DNA from 4 places in the Cryobacterium sp. M25 genome. Region 4 is predicted to be linked to each of the others. Evidence: predicted binding sites of a transcription regulator. Region 4 holds the regulator's gene; each other region holds the start of a gene.
What was found. Region 4 encodes LexA, which represses DNA repair genes until DNA is damaged. Its sites were predicted from a motif close to TCGAACANNTGTTCGA; they were not measured.

Region 1 (4,185 bases), on a different contig from region 4:
GTGGTGGACCGGTTCGACGGAGATTCTGGTCTGAAACCACATTTTTGGGTTTCCTGGGGCAGTTTCGGGCAGAATCTCCGTCGAATTCGTTCGGGAGAGAGTTGCTGCTCAGCCTGTGACGAGAAGACACGGGAGTCCCGGAACGCTCGCTCGGGAACCACGGACCGCTCCCTCAGAAGTCGCGGAACCCATGCTCATCCCGCGTCGCGGTCGATCGCCTGTGCCGGTTTGGGAGCAACTGCCCCGCCCCTCCCTCGAAACCCGGTGACGGCCCGTCCGGAGATTCCCGCGACGCGGGTCGAGCCCGTCGAGACCAAGAGCTACAGCGCTGCCCGCTTGCTCGGCAGTGCCACCAGCGTCTGCTCTGGATCTACCTCGACCGGTGGCCCAAGCCAGTACTGCGTTCCGGTGCGGCTGATCGTCCAGTGCTGGTTGTGCAGCAGCAAATGGTGGGGATGACAGAGGAGTACCCCGTCAGCGAGGTCCGTATACCCGTTGTTTTTGAGCCACTCGTTGATGTGGTGCGCTTCTGCCCACGCTGGCGGTTTCTCACAGTCGACCCAGAGACATCCGCCGTCACGCACGGCCATCGCGGCGCGCTGTTTCTCCGTGAAGAGTCGTTCGTCGCGGCCGACGTTGATGATCTGGCCGTTGTCGTCGAATTTGATGCCGCGGGTGCCGGTGTCGCAGAGCAGCCGGTCGATGGTTTCCTGCGAGATCGGGACCGGGTTGCCCTCGATCTGCCCGTGGCCGGCCGGTGCGGCCGGCTGCCGCGCGTCTGCTTCCTGCGCGTCTGCTTCCGGCTTGAGCGCCTTCTCGGTCACGATCACGCGCACCGAGGGTCGGCGCCCGCCGAAGACCCGGCCCGGGTCGGCCTCGCCGGCGATCTTCAGCAGCTGCACCAGGGAGTCAGCGGCGATCTGTTCGGTCGTGCGGGGGTCGTCTTGCATCTTCTTGGCCCAGGCCGCCCGCTCCGCGTCCACGAATCGCACCCCGCCGCGGCGCGGGCCCGTGATCGAGTCGAACGTGGAGAGCATGAACTCACCGTCTTCGGGGGCAAACAGCCCGCTGAGTCGTACGTTGCCGTTGCCCAGCCGGTAGACCCGCAGGTAGCGGTCGTCGTAGGCCTGCTTCTCCCGGGCGGCGATGCCGGCCTCGTCAAGCTGGTCGCGCATCCGTCTCGCCCGTTTGAACACCTGATCGGTATTCAGTGACGACGCCTCCGCCAGGAGCGCCTCCAGCGCCACCGCGAGCTTCTCGGCGGTGACCGAGGCGTCGATCTGGCCCAGCCCCGCGCGGATCGACTCGGCCGCGTCGACGGAGAGGGTTCCGGCGGTGACGGCCCGGGCGATCGGCGCCTGCCACGGCACCTTCGCCTCGAATTCGGCGACCTCGGCGGCATCCCTGTCGGGCGAGGAGAGCGCCGCCTCGACGAGCCTGTCGGCCGCCTCCGCATCCGCCAACATCGTGCCGACTGCGACCAGCTTGTACGCGTCGCCCTTGGACGAGCCGGTCGAGTTCTGGATCAGGGCCTCCGGCGAGAGGTACCCCTGCTGCGCCGCCAGGCCCGAGTGCCCGAGCTCCGGTCGGGAACGCTCGGCGATGGTCGCCGCCATCCAGGCAGCATAGGTATCGACGAGACGGCGGATCGAAGCGATTCGCTTCTGACCGGCCAACACCTCGGCATCAGGAAGGGCCGAGAAGTCAGCGCATGACGAGCCCAGCAGGGCCACGGCATCGGCCGCCTGCCTGAGGTCTTCCGCGAGGTTGGTCATGTTACGAGGATACCTCATTGCGTACACATAGTCGAGAGTTTGTCGGATGGTTGAGGATTTTTGGAGGTTGAGATTCGAAGTCCTGTTCATCGATCTTGGAGGTATCGCTTCGGGTCTCGCCCAGCTCGACCACCGGGTCGGGAGCTCTCTGAGGCTGGGCGGCCGCCCCGTTGTCCCCGGGAAAAGCCGGGCCTACCATGTGTCGCAGCCCCACTTCGGGGACCGAGCGTCGTTGCCGTGCCTCGGCGGGTTGCCGCACACAGGTCTCGGGCATTGCTCCGGATGTCCGCGTCCTGCACATCACAGGACGGGACTGACCATGAGCACGTATCTGTTTGAAGCGAACTACGTGGGCGAAGGTATCAGGGGCCTCATGCGCGAAGGCGGCACCGGCCGTCGGGAGGCGCTGGTCGCAGCCCTCAAATCGGTGGGTGGGTCGGTCGAGAGTTTCTACTACACCTTCGGGGAGACCGACGTTCTGGGGGTCATCGAGGTTCCGGAGCCGTCCGACGCCGCCAAGAAAACGCCGGCGTATCGGGCTCCCGGCCAGTAGGTCTGCAGCGGCGTTCTCCCGCTCTAGCGCAGCATCCATGGGCACTCGGATGCGGTGACGCCCCGAGCCGGATGGCCATCGGCTGACACCTACTCCGCCCAGTTGCCCGGAACGACGACGACCAGTCTGCAGCGCGGACATCGGTGACAGGACTCGAGCCCCTGAGCGGTGTCCACACCGTCGGGGGTCATTTCGGCCCCGCACGCCGGACACACCGGGCCGTCACCGTCGAGGGCGAACTCTTCCATTACTCCAGTCTGCGGCGTCCGTGCGGGCCGGTGCCGCGGCAACCGTCTCGCGCGCATCGTGCGCCGTTGCGCGCGTGGCACGCAAGGCGCGCAGCGGCGCAGCTCCGGCGCGACGCCGACTGGCGGCGACGCGGAAAGGGAATCGGGACGCGACGCGGAAAGGGAATCGGCACGCGAAGCGGAAAGGGAAACAGTGCGGGAACGACCGGGCCCTGTGCCATGCTGACCGAATCGACGATCGGGGGCTCTCAGTGGTGCGTGACCACGGCTCCAAAGACGCGTACTCGCTGGCCCAGCGCGATCCGGCCTACCTCGCGGCGGTTCGGGTCGCTTACTCGGGAGAGAAGAACGTGCTCAACGCCCTGTGGTGGGCGACTCACCCCGCCGAGGCGGCACCGGATGGCTCACCGTCCCCGGCAAACCAGCTGCGCGACCTCCAGAAGCGCGTCTTCTCGGCGAACGGCGACTCCGTCGGCGATCCGAAGGCCACCGCCGCACTGCGGGAGCTGCAGGCCACGGTGGCCGCCGACCGTGCCGCGATCGCCGCCGCGATCCGTGCGGCCGAATTCGCGGTCAACACCCAGCCGCCCCGCTCCCCCGGTGAGTCGACGGCACCGAGGAAGACTGGTCCCCGGACGATGCACGAGGGGACGTCCGAGGGTTCGCTTCAACCGTTTTTCGAGGAGGTACTCGACGAGACTGCGCTGCCCGCCAGGGGACGCGACCGCAACGCTCTCCTGGTTCTCGGCATCCTTGTCGCACTGGGTGTCGGTTTCGTCGTCGGCACTCTAACGAATGCCTCGCTCGTCACCGCATCGCCTTCTGCGGATCCCGTGAACGCGGAGGACACCTGCGGCCAAGTGAGTGACGTTGTGACGCTGATGCACAATGCGTACGGTTCGCTGCTCGCAGAGCCCTCAACCCAGCAGGAGTTCGAGGGAACCGCACGGCTCGTTGCGCGGCTGAGCGCCCGCGTGGACACCGTGCCCGGCTCCGCGGTGGCGGACCAGGTGGAGGCCCTGAAGGGCCTGCTGCCGTCGTCGGCCAGCGAGCAAATCGATCCGCTGTCGACAGAGTGGGGGCAGGCTCTGGCCCGTGTCAGCGCGGCCTGCAGCGCTGCCGGGTTCGACATCAGCGTGGACGCCTGGATTGGCGGCTGACGGCACCGGCCCGGTCGGGAGCGCGATTTCTCGGATGCATGGACCTTCGGTTTGATGAGCTGGACTTTCCGTCTTGGCCGCCCGCTCCGCGCGATCAGGCGGTGCGCTCTACGCCCGCCAGAATCGCGGTGCCGAGCTCGGCCGGCCCGGTGAACTGGAGCCAGTGCCCGGTGGGCAGGTCCACGTACTCGACGTCGTGCAGGCGGGCCAGCTCCGCCACAAACGGATACCCGGCGGCGATCCACTCGGTGAGCAGCGCGGACGATCTCGCAGGAGCGGTGCGGAGGCATGGGCTGCCGGGGGACATCCGGTGCGCCCGCAGCACTAACCTCGGAGATTTTCGCGACACGCCGCTCAGGCCCCCGAACCGGCGTTTCCCGAAAATCTCCGCGATTACGTGACGACGGATGCCTGTCAGCGAGCCCGTGTTCCACGAGCGCTCGCACGGC
Region 2 (4,185 bases), on a different contig from region 4:
TACGGCAAAATCATCCTGATGGGCGAGCATTCCGTCGTCTACGGCTACCACGCGATCGCCGCGCCGATCGGTCTGTCGGTGCGCGCGCAGGTTACCCGCCAGACGTCGCTCCGCAAACCGGTCATCGCCGACTGGGACGTCGACGGCTCGGTGCGCGAACCGATCCGAGCAGACCTCTCGCACCGGGTGGCGGCGCTGATCGTCACCCGGCTCGGCGTGTCCGACGCCGGCCTTCGGGTCGACGTGTTCTCTCACCTGCCGCGCGCCAGCGGCCTGGGTGCCTCCGCCGCGTTCGCGGTGGCATTGATCCGCGCCGTCGCCGACAGCTTCCAGCTCACGATCAGCGACGCCGAGGTCTCGAGCCTCGCCTTCGAGTGCGAACAGATCGTGCATGGCACCCCGTCGGGCATCGACAACACCGTCGCCACCTTCGGCCGGTCGGTTCTTTTCCAGAGATCGGATGCCCCGGGCGGCCACACGATCCGCGACATCTTCACTCCCCACCCGATCCCCATCGTCATCGGGCTGTCCGGGGTGGAGTCGCTGACGAAGCAGACCGTGGGCCTCGTGCGCAGCGCCTGGCAGCGCAACCCCGCGCGCTACGACGCTATCTTCAGCCAGATCGACGGGCTGGTGTTGGCCGGGGTAGACGCGCTCCGCCGCGGCGACATCGCCGAGCTCGGCGAACTGATGAACATCAATCAGGGACTGCTCAACGCGCTACAGGTGTCGAGCCCGGAGATCGAGTCACTCGTGGCGATCGCCCGCCGCGCCGGCGCCCTCGGAGCGAAGCTGACCGGTGGCGGGGGCGGCGGCGCCATGATCGCTATCGCCGAACCCGGCGGCACCGAACCGATCATCACCGCAATGCGCAGCGCCGGCTACACGACCTACCTCACCGAGATTCGCTGAGCACCCGAAATTCGAACCTGTATTCGAGGTATTCGGAGCTGGGCATCTCGTCATTCCCGACAGCAATAAACGGCGATTATGGCAGTCGTCCACAGGTCTCACGCGAAGTTATCCACATCGGGCATTCCAGTAATTATGCGGGCAACAGCCACATTTCACGCTGCTGTCCACAGGGTTATCCACAAGGCTGCGGATAGACGTATCTTCGACGTCTGCCGGGCCGGCCTGCCCGCCTCGCGGCGCAGGTCTCAATCGGCGGCCCTACGGCGGGCCCACGCGCCCCGGCCACAGGTCGACACCCAAACCGTTCTCCAGACGGGCCACGGTCGCCAGGTCCGGCCAGGACCGCCCGTGCAGCACCGAGAGCAGTGTCGTGTGGTCGAGCCCGGCATCGCGCGCCGCGGCGCGCACGCTCCGCTCGCCGATTGCGGCCTGCACGTTCACCGCGAACTGACGGGCCACCTCGCCGACGGCGCCCGCCGACGGCACGTCGGGCCACCCCACCACGAGGTCACGGGGAGCAGGTCGCGCCGGTCTGGACATAGCCCGAGCGTAGACGACGGATGTCCCCCTCGGATCGCCCACCCCAACCCGTCAGTCGAATCCACGGTGGTCGGGCTGGTCGAGACCCGGTGAGCCGCTCTCTGAACTTGTGAACAAATCTTCGAAATAAACACTGAATCGAGTCGACAAATAGTGACAGACTCTCGACTCTGTGTTCGCTTTGAGGTATCCTCGTATCATGATCGATCTCGCGGATGACCTCAGGCAAGCGGCCGATGCCGTCGCCCTGCTGGGCTCCTCGAGCGCCGACTATGAGGCGCTGGCTGATGCCGCAGTGTTGTCCGGTCAGAAGCAGATCGCGGCGGCTCGCCGCCTGCTCGACACCCGCGCCGCGTGGATGGCCGGCACCATCGCCCGCCGGTCCCGGCCGGAGTTGGGCCACTCCGGGTTGGCGGCGCAGCAGGGGTTTCTCTCGCCGGAGGCCCTCATCCAGAAGTGGACCGGCTCCTCGAAGGGCAACGCCTACAAAATGGTCGCCGTCGGCACCATGATGGCTGATGCCGAAGCAGCCGAGAAGCAGGTCGAGGCGGCGCTCTCCTCGCCCGACAGGGATGCCGCCGAGGTCGCCGAGTTCGAGGCGAAGGTGCCGTGGCAGGCGCCGATCGCCCGGGCCGTCACCGCCGGCACCCTCTCCGTCGACGCGGCCGAGTCGATCCGCGCGGGGCTCGGCCAGATCGACGCCTCGGTCACCGCCGAGAAGCTCGCGGTGGCGCTGGAGGCGCTCCTGGCGGAGGCGTCGTCACTGAATGCCGATCAGGTCTTCAAACGGGCGAGACGGATGCGCGACCAGCTTGACGAGGCCGGCATCGCCGCCCGGGAGAAGCAGGCCTACGACGACCGCTACCTGCGGGTCTACCGGCTGGGCAACGGCAACGTACGACTCAGCGGGCTGTTTGCCCCCGAAGACGGCGAGTTCATGCTCTCCACGTTCGACTCGATCACGGGCCCGCGCCGCGGCGGGGTTCGATTCGTGGACGCGCAGCGGGCGGCCTGGGCCAAGAAGATGCAAGACGACCCCCGCACGACCGAACAGATCGCCGCTGACTCCCTGGTGCAGCTGCTGAAGATCGCCGGCGAGGCCGACCCGGGCCGGGTCTTCGGCGGGCGCCGCCCCTCGGTGCGCGTGATCGTGACCGAAAAGGCGCTCAAGACGGGCCAGGCAGGCCAGGCCGAGCAGGTCAACGAACACGGGCCGGCCGAACCCGCCGCTCACGGGCAGATCGAGGGCAACCCTCTCCCCATCTCCCAGGAAACCATCGACCGGCTGCTCTGCGACACCGGCACCCGCGGCATCAAATTCGACGACAACGGCCAGATCATCAACGTCGGCCGCGACGAACGACTCTTCACGGAGAAACAGCGCGCCGCGATGGCCGTGCGTGACGGCGGATGCCTCTGGATCGACTGCGACAGATCACCGGCCTGGAGCGAAGCCCACCACATCAACGAGTGGTTGAAAGGCAACGGCTACACCGACCTCGCCGACGGGGTACTCCTCTGTCATCCGCACCATCTGCTGCTGCACAACCAGCATTGGACGATCAGCCGCACCGGAACTCAGCATTGGCTGCGGCCACCGGTGGAGGTTGACCCGAAGCAGACACTGATCGCTCTGCCGAGCAAGCGGGCGAACCTGTAGGGCGGGACGGGTCACCGGGTCTCGACGGGCTCGACCACCGGGGCTGAAACCACCGGAACGACAAAAGGCCCCCAATCTCTCGGCGGCCTTTCTGTCCGACTGGGTGGGCGGCAATCAACCCATCGTGTTCGCTGTGGGTTGATTGCAAAACTCAAAACTTCGGCCTGACCCCGTGTGCTGGTTGCGTAGTTCCTCGCGATTCTTCTGCATGATCTTGCCGATCCTCTGGCGTTCGACGAAAATCTTCTGAAAATTCGTGGAATCGAGGGACACGCCTCCGCTGGCTCCACCGCGCTGTAGCGCCCGCGAGCGCCACGAAAGCTGGAACGCCTTCCTGAACCGCCTACACTTGTGTGCGGTGTGGTGCAGTTTCTGGTCATCGACGATGTCTTTCGCGTCGCGCAGTGACCGGGCAAGGCGGTCGAGCTTGGTGACCACAAGCGTGTCCCCGGCCCGGCATGCAGCCAGCGCTTCTCGTAATCCTGGCCGCGCCCGGTTCGTGCCGGTCACCCTTGATCGGTGAACGTCCGGCTATCGGGCACCCGGTAGATATAGATCCAGCACATACGTCGGCGACGGACGTCCCAACAGCGAATGCTGGAATGGATGTGCGCCAACTCACCGGTGACGACCTGGAACTCATTGCGAGAGCGGAAGAGGCAATTGATGCCAACGCGGACGTTGAAGGCGGGGTACACACAGTCGGGGCTGCCGTTTGTGATGCCACGGGACATATCCACGTCGGCGTCAACGTTTATCATTTCACGGGTGGCTCTTGTGCTGAGCTCGTCGCGCTGGGATCAGCACGAACCTCCGGAGCGCGAGCTAACGGCGATTGTCGCCGTGGGCGACAGTGGGCGTGGCGTGAAAGCCCCGTGCGGCCGCGATCGCCAAGTTCTTGCCGAAGAGAAAGCGACCGCTGATGCGGCGAGCTCGGTTGCTGGCTAGTTCGACCATGAGTTGTCACGAGACGGCCGGGTGCCTCACGAACGGATAGTTTCCCATAACGCCGTTGACAGTTCCTGATGAGGCAATCCGACCGAGCTGTGGTTCTGCGGCGTGGACCCGAC
Region 3 (4,185 bases), on a different contig from region 4:
AAGCGGAGGCGCGTCAGGTAGTCGGGGGTCAGAACGGATGGCGTCTTGCACTTGTCGCAGAGGCGCCGCGCCAGGCGCTGGGCGACCACGCAGTCCAGGGCGGAACCCACGAGGAACGGCTCAATGCCCATTTCCGTCAGCCGGGTGATGGCGCTCGGCGCGTCGTTGGTGTGCAAAGTAGAGAGCACGAGGTGGCCGGTCAGCGAGGCCTCGATAGCGATCTGCGCGGTCTCGTGGTCGCGGATCTCACCCAGCAGTACGACATCCGGGTCGCTTCGCAGGATGGAACGCAGCGCACTCGCGAAGCTGAGACCCGCCTTCGGGTTCACCTGCACCTGGTTGATGCCCGCCATGCGGTACTCCACCGGGTCTTCGACCGTGATCACGTTGATCTCGGGGCGAGCGACCGCACCCAGGGTCGTATAGAGCGTGGTCGACTTGCCCGAACCGGTCGGACCGGTGATCAGGATCATGCCGTAAGGCTTGGAGTAGGAGGTCTTGTAGGCCTCGAAGTTGTGCTCGAGCAGGGCCAGCGCGCGCACGTCGAGAGTCGTGTTCGAGTTGTCGAGAATTCGCATGACGACCTTCTCGCCCCACACGGTGGGGAGAGTCGCAACGCGCAGGTCGATCTGACGGCCGGCATGGCGCACGGTCATGCGGCCGTCCTGCGGTTTGCGCCGCTCGGCGATGTCGATATCGCTCATGATTTTGAGCCTGGAGATAACACCGTTCTGGATGCTCTTGGGTGCGGTCTGCATCTCGTGCAGCACGCCGTCGATGCGGTAGCGCACCCGCAGGCTGTGCTCGCCGGGTTCGATGTGGATGTCCGAGGCCAAGTCCTGGATGGCCTGGCTGACCAACAGGTTCACGAACCGCACGATTGGGGCATCGTCGTCGATGGAGTCCGAGACTCCGAAAGAGGAGCTCTCGGTGGCGGCGTTCTCTTCCTCGAGTGTGGAGGTGAGGTCGCTGAGCTCGTCGTCGGCGCGGTGGTAGCGGGTGATAGCGGCGAGCAGGTCGCTGCGCTCGGCGACAACCTGGGTGACGCGCATCCGTGATGCTTCGCGCACGTCGTCGACGGCGAAGACGTTGCCGGGGTCGACCATGGCGAGGATGAGGCGGCCGTCGTCGACGGCGATCGGGAGCACTTCGTGGCGTTTGCAGACGGCCACCGGAACGAGAGCCACGGCGAGGCGATCGACCGGGTAGTCGATCAGCTCGACGAAGGGCAGGTTGGCTTGCTGGGCCCGAGCCTTGGCGAACTGTACCTCGGTGATGACGCCCTTGGCGACGAGGGCGCGGACGGCGCTCTCATCGGCGGGGTCGCCGGCCATAAGGTGGTCGAGCTCCTCGATCGGCAGCAGACCGTGCAGGATCAAGATTTCGGTGAGGCTGGCCACGCGATCCTCTCGAACAGGCTCGGTAAGTAAGTAACGGACAACGCTATCTCGGGGGCAGGGAATCCGGCCAGACCCACAATGAGGGGGACACGGTTCGAAAAAATGCCTCTGTTCAGTGATCCTAACGGGGCGGGGCTTCGACCCGACATCGACACGACATCGACACCTGCTCGAAACGGTCTGGACGCCCATCCAAAGGTTGTCGATGATGTTCTGTGTGTAGCCCAGCGGGCCGGCATTCGTGTACTTCGTGGCGAGCCAGATGCCGCCCCTCAGAAAGTGGGACTCACCGAAAGCGCCGTCTGCCGTGTCGTCTGGATGACGCACCGGCGGCCCTCCGACTGGGTGAAGCACTCCAGTCCGTTTGCGACGAGCCGGGCCTCCACCGCGGCGCTCTGTTCCGGGGTCACCCAGACCACGGTGGTGATGATCCCGGTGTCGGATCCCCGTACGGGCTCGCCCAGACGCAGGTCAGGTGGTCGAGAGCGTCGATCTGGACGCGCAGCTCGGCATCGTCGGTGCCGTGGGACACGCCGGCATCCGGGTCCTGGCTCCAGACGGGGTTCAGGGTCAGGTCGCCGAGCGCCTCAACCATGGCCGGGCTGTGGAGCTGCGTGCACGCGGTCGGACGTGGAACGCCCGGCGCCGCGGTCTGCCCGGGTGCGGATTGCGTCGGCTTGAGGGTTACCGGGGGCGTGGTGGTGGTCGGAGAACCTGTAGCGGTGGGTGCGTTGGTCGGGGCGGGCGTCACGGTGGCGGTTCCGGTGGTCTCGCCTGGGCCCGGGAAACCCTCACCGCTCCGCCAGACCACTGCCACCACGAGGATCACAAGGAGTGCGGCTCCGAGGACGGCCAGCCCGGTCCAGGCCCGGCGACCGGCTGCCGGCCGGCCCGACGTCGGGGCTCATGCCCGGTGGCGTTCTCGTTCTCGGCCGCATTCTCTGGCCTCATCGGCACATCCTCCGAGGTTGTGCCCTCCACCATAGGCGGGGTCTCCATTGAGGCAACCGGCGGCCTTGCACGGCTTCGGAGCGGCCAGAGTTGGTCAGAGATATATTCGATTATTCCTGTAATTTATGTGAGTAACTCTCGACACTAGATGCGGGCTGGGGTATTCTCTTAACATGACCAACCTCGCGGAAGACCTCAGGCAGGCGGCCGATGCCGTGGCCCTGCTGGGCTCGTCATGCGCTGACTTCGCGGCCCTTCCTGATGCCGAGGTGTTGGCCGGTCAGAAGCGAATCGCTTCGATCCGCCGTCTCGTCGATACCTATGCTGCCTGGATGGCGGCGACCATCGCCGAGCGTTCCCGACCGGAGCTCGGGCACTCGGGCCTGGCGGCGCAGCAGGGGTACCTCTCGCCGGAGGCCCTGATCCAGAACTCGACCGGCTCGTCCAAGGGCGACGCGTACAAGCTGGTCGCAGTCGGCACGATGTTGGCGGATGCGGAGGCGGCCGACAGGCTCGTCGAGGCGGCGCTCTCGACGCCCGACAGGGATGCCGCCGAGGTCGCCGAATTCGAGGCGAAGGTGCCGTGGCAGGCGCCGATCGCCCGGGCCGTCACCGCCGGAACCCTCTCCGTCGACGCGGCCGAGTCGATCCGCGCAGGGCTGGGCCAGATCGACGCCTCGGTCACCGCCGAGAAGCTCGCGGTGGCGCTGGAGGCGCTCCTGGCGGAGGCGTCGTCGCTGAATGCCGATCAGGTGTTCAAACAGGCGAGACGGATGCGCGACCAGCTCGACGAGGCCGGCATCGCCGCCCGGGAGAAGCAGGCCTACGACGACCGCTACCTGCGGGTCTACCGGCTGGGCAACGGCAACGTACGACTCAGCGGGCTGTTTGCCCCCGAAGACGGTGAGTTCGTGCTCTCCACGTTCGACTCGATCACGGGCCCGCGCCGCGGCGGGGTTCGATTCGTGGACGCGGAGCGGGCGGCCTGGGCCAAGAAGATGCAAGACGACCCCCGCACGACCGAACAGATCGCCGCTGACTCTCTGGTGCAGCTGCTGAAGATCGCCGGCGAGGCCGACCCGGGCCGGGTCTTCGGCGGGCGCCGCCCCTCGGTGCGCGTGATCGTGACCGAGAAGGCGCTGAAAGGTGGCCGGGCCGGTCAGGCCGGGCAGCAGGGCCAGACCGGGCCGGCGCCGACGACCGTCCAGACTGAAACGGGCGAATCTGGGCCAGTCGAACCCATCGAAGGGGCCGCTCACGGGCAGATCGAGGGCAACCCGGTCCCGATCTCGCAGGAGACCATCGACCGGCTGCTCTGCGACACCGGGACCCGCGGCATCAAATTCGACGACAACGGCCAGATCATCAACGTCGGCCGCGACGAACGACTCTTCACCGAGAAACAGCGCGCCGCAATGGCAGTCCGTGACGGCGGATGTCTCTGGGTCGACTGTGAGAAACCGCCAGCGTGGGCAGAAGCGCACCACATCAACGAGTGGCTCAAAAACAACGGGTATACGGACCTCGCTGACGGGGTACTCCTCTGTCATCCCCACCATTTGCTGCTGCACAACCAGCACTGGACGATCAGCCGCACCGGAACGCAGTACTGGCTTGGGCCACCGGTCGAGGTAGATCCAGAGCAGACGCTGGTGGCGTTGCCGAGTAAGAGGTCGGGCCTGTAGTCCAGTCACACTTCTCGACGACGGACAATGCGTCAACGTTGGCCTCGCGCAGAGCCTCTCCACCGAGAGGCAACGCGCGGGAATCGTGGCCCGCTACGTCGGATGCCGCTGGCCCGGCTACGAACGCCCACCCGCCTGGACCGAAGCCC
Region 4 (4,185 bases):
GTTTATTGGCCCGAGCCGTTCACGACCGCCCAAGCGCCTCGAGGGCGTCGAGGAACGCCGTGGTCTCGGCCTCGGTGCCGGCGCTGACCCGCAGGTGGCCCGGGATGCCGACGTCGCGCACAAGGATGCCTTCCGCCAGCAGCGCCTCGAAGGTGGCCCGAGGGTCCTCAACGCCGCCGAACAGCACGAAGTTGCTCGCACTGCGCAGCGGAGTGTAGCCAAGCCGGGCCAGTTCGCTCACGATGCGGTCCCGCTGCCCGCGGATGTCGTCGACCATGGCAAGCATCGCGGGCGTGTGGACGAGCGCGGCGACCGCGGCAGCCTGGGTGAGCGCGGACAGGTGGTAGGGCAGACGAACCAAGCGGAGGGCATCCGTCACAGCGGGATCGGCGGCCAGATAGCCGACGCGCACACCGGCGAAGGCGAACGCCTTGCTCATGGTGCGGGACACCAGCAGGCGCTCCCGGCCGGGAAGCAGGCTCAGGGCGGTTGGCGCGTCATCCGTCCCGAACTCGGCGTACGCCTCGTCGACGACGACGATGCCGTCGCTCGCATCGTAGACGGCCTCGATCGTTTCCAGGGACAGGGGCGTGCCGGTGGGGTTGTTCGGCGAGCAGAGGAAGACGACGTCAGGGGCAACCCGGTCGACCCACTCGAGCGCCGTGGCCGGTGAGAGTTCGAACTTTGCGTCACGACCACCCGCGATCCAGCGGGTGCCGGTGCCGGAGGCGAGCAGAGGGTACATGGAGTAGGTCGGCGCGAAGCCGAGCACGGACCGACCCGGGCCGCCGAAGGCCTGCAGCACCTGCTGAAGAACCTCGTTGGAACCGTTGGCGGCCCAAATGTTCTTTCGGGTGAGGCCGTGACCAAGATAACGGGCGAGGGAATCCCGCAGCTCGGTGAACTCCCGATCGGGGTATCGGTTCACGGTCGTGACCGCCAGAGCCAATGCCGCCACGATGTCCTGCGCCACCTCAGCCGGGATGCCGTGGGTGTTCTCGTTCACGTTGAGAGCCACCGGCACGTGCAACTGCGGCGCCCCATAGGGAGTGAGTCCGCGCAGATTATCGCGAAGGGGCAGATCGTTGAGACTGGTCACTCCCCCCATGTTACCGGGGTGAGACCGGCGGGGGCTCGCCGCGGGTAGTTCACAGGTCGTTCGGAAGCGCCAGCCGCTGACCGGGCTGCACGCTGTCGGACGGCAGCTGGTTGAGGCTCACAATCTCGGCGATCACCTCGCGCGGATCGGACGTGGGCGCGATTGTCTCGGCAAGTTGCCAGAGCGACTGCCCCGACTTGATAGTGACGTAGTCGAAGGCCGTGGCCACGCGAGCGACGGTTGAGTTCTCGGCGGCGGCGATGCCTCCGTTGAGGGCGACGGCCAGGGCCACGGCTACGAGCGGCAAGGCAGCCAGGGACGTGAAAACGACGCGACCGCGCCGGGTGAGTCGGAGCCGGGTGCGTCCGGTCGCGATGGGGGCGCCTCGTTCAAGTGCAGTGCTCATGTCATACCTCCTGTGAGAAGACGCATCCGACTCTCGGCCGGGAGAGCCGGATGCGAACTTATGTTCCGAATGTATATTCGATTATTCGAACAATCAAGCTTTATTCGGTAGTTTCTGAAATATTTACTCCGACCCACTCGAATACATGTTTGTTTAATGGGCTCAACGCGGATACAGTTTCGATTGTTGATTGACACTCAATCAGGCACCCCCGACATTCGCGTGAATCGGCGGCATTCGCTGTTTGCCGCCAGCGCATCAATCAAAACGAGGAGCGACGAACGTGGCACAGAACACCAGCGGTCCCCGCGACAAGGGCGGCACCAGACGGCGCAAGAGCCTCAGCGAGAAGCAGCTCGCCATCCTCGACGTCATCCAGCGCTCGGTCAGCCAACGCGGCTATCCGCCGAGCATGCGCGAGATCGGCGACGCCGTCGGCCTGTCGTCACTGTCGAGCGTCACCCACCAGCTCAACCAGCTGGAACTGAGCGGTTACCTCCGCCGAGACCCGAACCGTCCCCGAGCACTGGAGGTGCTCATCGAGATTCCGCAGTCGCCCGAAGACACGACGGCCGGAGCCTCGGAGAGTTTCCACACCGGAGTGCAGGTCGGCGACGCCGCCATGGTTCCGCTCGTCGGTCGAATCGCCGCCGGCATCCCGATCACCGCCGAACAGCAGATCGACGAGATCTTCCCGCTACCCCGCCAGCTGGTGGGCAAGGGCGACCTGTTCATGCTCAAGGTGTCGGGCGAATCGATGATCGACGCCGCCATAATGGACGGCGACTGGGTCGTCGTGCGGCAGCAGAAGACCGCCGAAAACGGTGAAATCGTTGCAGCCATGCTCGACAACGAGGCAACCGTCAAGGTCTTCCGCCAGCGCGACGGGCACACCTGGCTACTGCCCCGCAACACCAACTTCGAACCCATCGTCGGCGATCACGCCGAGATTCTGGGGAAGGTTGTGGCAGTGCTGCGGTCGGTTTAGGGCATCAGCACTACAGCACATCAGCACTTCAGCACTTCAGCACTTCAGCACTTCAGTCCGACTCTTGGTCTCGACGGTTTCGACCAGCGTCGTGGAGACGCGCGTGCGTTGAGTCACCATGGTTATTTCGGTCGGGTCTTGTGATCCGGGTCTTGTGGGCCGGGCACGAACACTGTTTTTGGTGTCGTGCCCGGCTTTTGTGTGGGTGGAGGCGGGGTCAGGCGGAGACGGAGGAGGTCAGGCGGGCGCGGAGGATGCGGGTGGCGGCGAGCATGTTGTGCAGGGACTGGACGGTTTCGGCGTAGCCGCGGGTTTTGAGGCCGCAGTCGGGGTTCACCCAGAGCCGGGTGGCCGGGATGGCTGCCGCGGCGCGCTCGAGCAGGTCGGTGAGTTCGGATACGCTCGGCACACGCGGCGAGTGGATGTCCCACACTCCCGGGCCGATACCGTGGTCGAAGCCCTGGGACCGGATATCGCCCACCACCTCCATGCGAGAGCGTGCCGCCTCGATGCTGGTCACATCGGCGTCCAGGTTGCGGATCGCGTCGATGACCACCCCGAACTCCGAGTAGCAGAGGTGGGTGTGGATCTGGGTGGCCACGGCCGCACCGGCCGTCGCCAGGCGGAAGGACCCCACCGACCAGTCGAGGTATTCCGCCTGGTCCTTCTGCTTCAATGGCAGCAACTCCCGCAGCGCGGGCTCGTCGACCTGGACGATCTGAATGCCGGCCGTCTCCAGGTCGGCGATCTCGTCCCGGAGGGCCAGGGCCACCTGCCTGGCCGTCTCGCCCAGCGGCTGGTCGTCGCGCACGAACGACCACGCGAGGATCGTGACCGGACCGGTGAGCATCCCCTTGACGGGCTTGGGCGTCAGCCCCTGCGTGAACGCCGACCACTCGACCGTGATGGGCCGCGGTCGGGACACGTCACCCCAGAGGATCGACGGGCGCACGCACCGGCTGCCGTAGGACTGCACCCAGCCGTTCTCGGTGACCGCGAAGCCGTCCAGGTTCTCGGCGAAGTACTGCACCATGTCGTTGCGTTCCGGCTCCCCGTGCACGATCACGTCGAGGCCGATGTCTTCCTGCAACGCGACGACCCGACGGATTTCGGCGCGCATCAGGTCCCGGTATTCCGCGGTGCTCAGCACCCCAAGTACCAGCTGCGCCCTGGCCCGACGGATGTCCCCGGTCTGCGGGAAGGATCCGATCGTGGTCGTCGGCAGGAACGGCAGCCCGAGGGCCATCTCCTGGGCTGCCACTCGGTCTGCGTAGGCGCCCCGGGTGAAGTCGCCCGGAGCGAGCGCGTCGGCGCGCACCCGAACGGCGCCATCGTGGACTCCGGGAGCCACCCCCCGCGCGTCGAGGGCCGCGGAGGCCGCAGAGAGGTCGGTCTCGATGGCACGGCGACCCAGACTGAGGCCGCGGGCGAGTGTGGCAACCTGCGCGACCTTCTGATCCGCAAAGGCCAGCCAGCTCTTCAGGTCGTCGTCCAGCGCCGATTCATCGTCGACGTCGTGGGGAACGTGCAGCAGCGAGGTTGAGGTGGAAACCGAGATCCGCGGCGAGAGGCGGACCAGGCCGGCCGCCGTGTCGAAGGCGGCGGCCAGGTCGCCGCGCCAGATATTGTGGCCGTCAATGATGCCGGCCACGAGAGTGGTCGTGTCCAGTCCGGGGGTCTCCGCCGGCACGC

Region 1: CXY81_RS04325 (DUF222 domain-containing protein) is a predicted target of LexA. The motif match lies at 1,795-1,810, and genes of this name have one in related genera.
Region 2: CXY81_RS09485 (DUF222 domain-containing protein) is a predicted target of LexA. The motif match lies at 1,565-1,580, and genes of this name have one in related genera.
Region 3: CXY81_RS12235 (DUF222 domain-containing protein) is a predicted target of LexA. The motif match lies at 2,446-2,461, and genes of this name have one in related genera.

Annotation. Positions count from the first base shown of each region.
Region 1 covers NZ_PJJU01000040.1:40,301-44,485, forward strand. The annotation lists gene CXY81_RS04325 (DUF222 domain-containing protein) at 321-1,775, opposite strand; gene CXY81_RS04330 (GYD domain-containing protein) at 2,095-2,328, shown strand; gene CXY81_RS16315 (hypothetical protein) at 2,418-2,576, opposite strand; gene CXY81_RS04340 (hypothetical protein) at 2,828-3,736, shown strand; partial or broken gene CXY81_RS04345 (alpha/beta hydrolase) at 3,831-3,998, opposite strand; gene CXY81_RS04350 (AAA family ATPase) at 4,144-4,185, shown strand, end outside.
Region 2 covers NZ_PJJU01000053.1:26,302-30,486, forward strand. The annotation lists gene CXY81_RS09475 (hydroxymethylglutaryl-CoA reductase, degradative) at 1-912, shown strand, start outside; gene CXY81_RS09480 (helix-turn-helix transcriptional regulator) at 1,174-1,455, opposite strand; gene CXY81_RS09485 (DUF222 domain-containing protein) at 1,655-3,115, shown strand; gene CXY81_RS17520 (recombinase family protein) at 3,230-3,625, opposite strand.
Region 3 covers NZ_PJJU01000056.1:51,856-56,040, forward strand. The annotation lists gene CXY81_RS12225 (GspE/PulE family protein) at 1-1,400, opposite strand, end outside; gene CXY81_RS12230 (hypothetical protein) at 1,807-2,229, opposite strand; gene CXY81_RS12235 (DUF222 domain-containing protein) at 2,525-4,036, shown strand.
Region 4 covers NZ_PJJU01000058.1:27,563-31,747, forward strand. The annotation lists gene CXY81_RS14495 (histidinol-phosphate transaminase) at 20-1,099, opposite strand; gene CXY81_RS14500 (LysM peptidoglycan-binding domain-containing protein) at 1,149-1,505, opposite strand; gene lexA (transcriptional repressor LexA) at 1,789-2,493, shown strand; gene metE (5-methyltetrahydropteroyltriglutamate--homocysteine S-methyltransferase) at 2,711-4,185, opposite strand, start outside.